DNA from 3 places in the Pseudoalteromonas sp. 68 DY56-GL68 genome. Region 1 is predicted to be linked to each of the others. Evidence: predicted binding sites of a transcription regulator. Region 1 holds the regulator's gene; each other region holds the start of a gene.
The links. The regulator ArgR, encoded in region 1, controls arginine synthesis, uptake and breakdown. The targets are predictions, from matches to a motif close to ANTGAATANNTATTCANT.
Positions count from the first base shown of each region.

Region 2: the regulator ArgR is predicted to act here: its motif matches at 1,005-1,022, upstream of gltB (glutamate synthase large subunit).
Region 3: the regulator ArgR is predicted to act here: its motif matches at 1,132-1,149, upstream of argA (amino-acid N-acetyltransferase).

Region 1 is NZ_JAOCZL010000008.1:219,342-221,624, forward strand. It holds gene mdh (malate dehydrogenase) at 1-834, opposite strand, end outside; gene argR (transcriptional regulator ArgR) at 1,060-1,527, shown strand; gene NYF15_RS06340 (Dyp-type peroxidase) at 1,524-2,283, opposite strand, start outside.
Region 2 is NZ_JAOCZL010000018.1:48,407-50,689, reverse strand. It holds gene NYF15_RS08680 (efflux RND transporter periplasmic adaptor subunit) at 1-441, opposite strand, end outside; gene gltB (glutamate synthase large subunit) at 1,123-2,283, shown strand, end outside.
Region 3 is NZ_JAOCZL010000021.1:377,723-380,005, reverse strand. It holds gene sucC (ADP-forming succinate--CoA ligase subunit beta) at 1-146, shown strand, start outside; gene sucD (succinate--CoA ligase subunit alpha) at 146-1,018, shown strand; gene argA (amino-acid N-acetyltransferase) at 1,212-2,283, shown strand, end outside.

The DNA of each region.
Region 1 (2,283 bases):
AAGGATTTCTTCAACACCGTTTTTACCTAAACGTACTGGGTGTGCGAAGTATGCTGCGTCGCCGTTCTCAACTGCAACGTATGCGTAATCAACAACTTCTTCACCTTGTAAGCCTTTAACTAAAGACATACAAAAACGAGCTGCAGCTGCACCCATTGAAAGCGTCGCTGAACCGCCACCCGCTTTAGCGTTAACAACTTCAGTACCCGCATTTTGGATACGTGGTGTTAATGCTGCAACTTCTTCGTCGGTGAAAGTAACACCTTCCACTTGAGAAAGAAGAGGAAGAATAGTCGTACCTGAGTGACCACCGATCACTGGAACTTTAACGTCTGTAGCGCTTAAACCTTTAAGCTCAGCAACAAATGCTTCTGAACGGATCACGTCAAGTGTTGTGATACCGAATACACGATTCGCATCGTAAGTACCCGCTTTTTTGAATACTTCAGCAACGATTGGCACAGTACCGTTAACTGGGTTAGTGATGATACCTACTAACGCTTTAGGGCAGTTTTTAACGATGCCTTCAGCTAATGTTTTGATGATACCTGCGTTTACGTTGAAAAGGTCCGCACGGTCCATACCCGGCTTACGCGGCATACCCGCTGGGATAAGAACGATATCACAACCAACTAAAGCATCGTCTAGGTTGTCAGCACCAAAGCCTTCAACTTTAACGTCTGTTGGGATGTGAGAAAGATCAACCGCTACACCAGGAACAACAGGGGCAACATCGTATAACGATAATTCAGAACCTGCAGGTAAACTTGTTTTTAATAATAAAGACAATGCTTGGCCGATACCGCCAGCTGCGCCTAAAACAGCAACTTTCATTGGAATTCTCCGTAATTTGAGGTAGGAAATACTTGTGGCCCTAAAGATAATGAAATTAGCGACTAAAAACAAATTTATCCTGCTTATTTCGCATATAATTTCGACCATAGTTGTAAACTATGCTGTAAAGTGTCTTCATTTGGCCGACAAATTCAAACAAATACTGCATAAGTATGCATAATTGTGTAGAATTACCTCACATTTTATGAATAAAGATACGACAGCATGCAACCTCAAGATAAACAAGAAGCACTAATCAAAGCGTTTAAATCGTTATTAAAAGAAGAAAACTTCGGCTCACAAGGCGAAATTGTAGATGCATTAAAAGAGCAAGGCTTCGATAATATCAGCCAGAGTAAAGTCTCGCGCATGTTGAGTAAATTTGGTGCGGTACGTACTCGTAACGCGAAACAAGAAATGGTGTATTGCTTACCGGCTGAAATGGGCGTACCAACAGCGAAAAGCCCACTACGTCAGCTTGTTATTGACATTATGCATAACGAAATGATGATCATCATTCGCACCAGTCCAGGTGCTGCACAGCTTATTGCACGTTTACTTGATTCATTAGGTAAAGCAGACGGTGTGCTGGGAACCATTGCAGGTGACGATACTATTTTTATTGCCCCTGCAAAGGTCTCTGAAATTGACGTTACGCTTGAGCGTGTTCGAACCTTATTCGATACAGTTTAAAGTTGCTTTAGAAAATTCACTGACGGGGCGAAAAATGCCGATCCCATATCAGCTTGTGTGAAATCAAGCCAATGATCATAATGCTCGCCCTGCCCTAAACGACTTTTCAGTACATGTTCAAACGAGTCACCTTGCGCGGCACACGACACCATAAGTATGCCCTGTTTGTGAACGTCGCCAAATGGCATACTCTGATTGAGTAATAGCGGCTGACCATGCTCGTCTTTAAGCTCTGATCTCACTGCATGGCTCGTCTCAATTGCCGGCACAACCAAGGTATTATCAAGGCGAGTACGCCCCATTATTTGCTCTTGTTCTGATAAAGACAAGTACTGCCACACCGTTAGGTCGTGGACAAACCGCTGCACATGAATATAACTACCTTGATCTTCAAAATGTCCTGGTTTATTGACTAGTGCCGTACTGCGTTTTTGTCTTCCGTGGGGCGTGTCGCCGGCGTAGATAAAACCATTAAAATCTCGCCCATCTAAAAAACGAAAATTACGAACTTGCTCCACCAGTTCAACATCCGGTGTAAACAATTTTAAAATTTGCAGAGCAAATAAATGATTGACGTCTTCACGGTCAGAGCGGATTTGCACAAATAAATCGAACGGTTGTACGCTTACAACATGTTCACTGTGTGTGACATTAGGAAAGCTCTGTAATTGACTTGGAATAAACTCAGGCAATATATGCGGCCAATATTGCGCCCCAACAGCAACAACACAAGACAGCATAGCCTCAGAAAACTGA
Region 2 (2,283 bases), on a different contig from region 1:
CGTTAAGCTTAATTTTTGTCTACGTGCTTCAAGTTGCTTGCGTTGAAGCTCACCATCAAGCCTTGCAAGTACAGATTGTTGCTGTTTTAGCTCATTTGTTAGCTCAGGGCTTTTTACTATTGCGATGACGTCATCTTTTTTTACGCTGTCACCTGCTTTTACTTTCAAATCCACAAAACCGCGTTCAGGGCTGTATACTTTGGGCGCATTTGCAGCAACGATTTTGCCACTGGCGGCGACATCTCTAATGAGAGGTTGCTGAGTTACTTTGCTGATTTGTAGGCTTGCTTTTTCAACGGAAATACTGCCTTCGGTGTCTGCAAAAATACTACCTATACCAACCGAGCCAATTAATAATACACCGATAATTAGTGCAACTGGTTTTGCAAAGTTATTCTTCTTTGTCACCGAGATATCCTGAGCACTGGTATCTTTTATCATCATAGTTCCTTAATGTTTTCAACTAACATAATCATGAAACCCACTACTAGCATGGTGAGTGGCGATGCAATAAATAAACTAAAAGTGAACATGTCATGTCCTTAAATCTGCTGATGTGATCTTATATACCAACAACATGCCAACTTTTACTTTGTTGATTTATAAGGGGTTTATTTATCTTGTTGATGTTATTTCAATGTCCGCGGACAGAAAAAGTGTCCGCAGCGGACACTTTTTAAAAAGTGGGTTTACGTGTGCGTAAAGAGCAAGCTTTTAGGAGTGTAAGCGTAAATAGCTATCGAAAGAGTTACAGCAAGTGTCCAGCGAGTCTGGTTTATGTGAGTAGGTGATATCTAAATTCTGCATTATCATTCACAAAGTGAATATTTATTCATTTTGATTATCAGTTTACGTTAACGTAAAGAGTGGTTTTTGAAATTTTTCTTTTACAAGTTGTTAAATATGACACCAGTGTCATAAAAAAATAACGGTGAAAATACGTCTAAATGTAAAAAATTAGCATAGAATTTACTAAGTGCATTTAAATGAGAAATATTCATGAATATGAATATGTATTCAAAACTCTATTGACTCAGAGATTATTTGGCGATAGTTTTGTTCGTCTGCTAGCCCTGTCACAAGAGACTAAAGGGCTGGTCGTTGTAGCAAGGGGAGGGGTCTATGTTATACGACTCAAAATTAGAAAAAGATAATTGTGGCTTTGGCTTGATAGCCCAAGTCAATGGGCAAGCGAGTCACCGCTTGATCCGAACAGCAATCACAGGGCTTGATCGCATGGAGCACCGTGGCGGTATTTCTGCCGATGGTAAAACCGGTGATGGTTGTGGTTTATTAATGCAAAAGCCCGATAGTTTCTTTCGTGCTATTGCTAGCGAACATGACTGGCATCTAGGAAAGAACTACGCCGTAGGCATGGTATTTTTGAATGCCGATCCTGTACTTGCGCAAACAGCTAAAGATGTGTTGAGTGAAGAACTCGAAAAAGAAACCTTGAGCATTCAAGGCTGGCGCGTAGTACCGACCGATGCGTCATGTTTAGGGCCAATTGCAAAAAAACAACTACCAGGCTTTGAACAAATTTTTGTTAGCGCCCCAGAAGGCTGGCGTCCAAAAGATTTAGAACGCCGTTTATATGTTGCGCGTCGTCGTGCTGAAAAGCGCCTTGAAAACGATGAACATTTTTATATTGCCAGCTTATCTGGTTTGGTAACTGTCTATAAAGGCTTGATGATGCCTGTTGACTTACCTAACTTTTATTTAGATTTAGCTGACATTCGCATGACCAGTGCGATTTGTGTATTCCATCAACGTTTTTCTACTAATACACAACCTCGTTGGCCATTAGCGCAGCCATTTCGTTATTTAGCACACAATGGTGAGATTAATACTATTCAAGGTAACCGCCAGTGGGCCCGTGCCCGTGCGTATAAGTTTGCCTCACCACTTATCCCTGATTTGCAATCAGCTGCACCGTTCGTTAACGAAAGCGGTTCTGACTCTTCAAGCTTAGACAATATGCTTGAGCTGTTCTTAGCGGGTGGCATGGATTTATTCCGTGCAATGCGTATGCTTGTGCCGCCAGCATGGCAAAAAAACCGTGCTATGGATGAAGATCTACGTGCATTCTACGACTTTAACTCAATGCATATGGAACCATGGGATGGCCCTGCTGGTATTGTTATGTCTGATGGCCGTTTTGCAGCCTGTAACCTTGACCGTAACGGCTTACGCCCAGCGCGTTATGTGATCACCCAAGATGGTTTTATAACACTCGCCTCAGAAGTGGGGATTTGGGACTATGCACCAGACGAGGTCGTTGAA
Region 3 (2,283 bases), on a different contig from region 1:
TAAATGTTCCTGTAGTAGTACGTTTAGAAGGTACTAACGCTGAACTAGGTCGTGAAGTTCTTGCAAGTTCTGACCTTAACATCATCGCTGCTGAGTCACTAACAGACGCAGCTGAAAAAGTTGTTGCTGCTGCGGAGGGCAAATAATGTCTGTATTAATCAATAAAGATACAAAAGTTATCTGTCAAGGTTTCACAGGTGGCCAAGGTACTTTCCACTCAGAGCAAGCGCTTGAGTATGGTACACAAATGGTTGGTGGTGTAAGCCCAGGTAAAGGCGGTCAAACGCACCTAGGTCTTCCAGTATTCAACACAGTACGTGACGCTGTAGAAGCAACAGGTGCAACTGCATCTGTTATTTACGTACCAGCTCCTTTCTGTAAAGATGCTATCTTAGAAGCTATTGATGCAGGCATCGAGCTTATCGTTTGTATCACTGAAGGTATCCCAACACTAGACATGGTTGACGTTAAAGTTAAGCTTGACCAAACTGGTGTTCGTATGATCGGTCCTAACTGCCCTGGTGTTATCACTCCGGGTGAAACTAAGATTGGTATCATGCCTGGTCATATCCACAAGCCTGGTAAAGTAGGTATCGTATCACGTTCTGGTACACTTACTTACGAAGCGGTTAAACAAACGACTGATGCTGGTTTCGGCCAATCAACATGTGTTGGTATCGGTGGTGACCCAATCCCAGGCACTAACTTCATCGACGTTTTAGAAATGTTCGAAAAAGACGAGCAAACTGAAGCAATCGTTATGATCGGTGAAATCGGTGGTACTGCAGAAGAAGAAGCTGCTGAGTATATCAAGCACAACGTGACTAAACCTGTTGTTTCTTACATTGCGGGTGTTACTGCACCTCCAGGTAAACGTATGGGTCACGCTGGTGCAATCATCGCAGGCGGTAAAGGTACTGCTGATGAGAAATTTGCTGCATTAGAAGCTGCGGGCGTAAAAACTGTACGTTCATTAGCTGATATAGGTAATGCACTTAAAGAGAAAACAGGCTGGTAATCAGTTTTAATCTCTTAAAAAGGCTCGCTTATGCGAGCCTTTTTTGTATCTGGTATATTGTTACCTATCGATGTCAAAATTTATTCATGAAATGAGAATAATAATGCTTTATTTGTGAATATAAATTCTTTAGACTGGTGCCTTGTTTATTCGTTTTTATTAAAAACATCCGATATTACAAGGTAAATATTACGTGCGTACCACTGAATTGGTCGATGGATTTCGTCAGTCAACTCCTTATGTTAATGCCCACAGAGGCAAAACTTTTGTTGTAATGCTTGGTGGAGAGGCAATAGATCAGCCTGGTTGTCGCAGCATTATCAACGATGTTGCATTACTTACCAGCCTAGGTATTAAAATTGTTTTAGTGTTTGGCGCACGACCACAATTTAATGCAGCACTTGAGCAAGTTGGCATAATTAGTCAGTTCCACAATGAGATACGCGTAACGGATAACGCCACCTTTGATGTCATTAAAAAAGTCGCAGGTGCGATGCAATTTGATATTACGGCACGACTATCAACGTCTCTTAGTAGTACACCTATGTCAGGCTCATTTTTAAATGTGGTAAGTGGCAACTTTGTCATAGCACAGCCACTAGGTGTGGATGAAGGGGTTGATTATCATCACTCAGGAAGAGTGAGGCGCATCGACGTAGAGGGTATTCGCCATCAGTTAAATAATAACGGTATTGTACTATTAGGGCCGATTGCGGCATCGGTTACCGGTGAAAGTTTTAATTTAACCGCAGAAGAAATTGCTACTCAAGTTGCGTTAAAACTGCGTGCCGATAAAATGCTAGGCTTCTGCGAAGAGGCCGGTATTTTAGATGAAAATGGCGAAGCAATCGCTGAGCTGATGCCAAACGAAGCGGAGCGTGTTTTAGCGAATTACCGCAAGCAAGCTGATTCCTGTTTAAGTGCGACTGTTTTCTTACAAGCAGCAATTGATGCTTGCCGAGGCGGTGTGCATCGCTGCCACCTAGTGAGTTACAAAGAAGATGGCGCGTTACTACAAGAATTGTTCTCTTTAGATGGTATTGGTACACAAATCGCACCACAAAGTTCAGAGCAACTTCGTAGCGCGACTATCTCTGATATAACTGGTATCATTAACCTTATTAGACCCCTTGAGCAGCAAGGCTATTTAGTGCGTCGCTCACGAGAGCAGCTTGAAATTGAAATTGAGCAATTTACAGTGATCGAACGTGATGGACTTATCATTGCCTGTGCAGCTTTGTATCCGTTTGCAGATGAACAAGTAG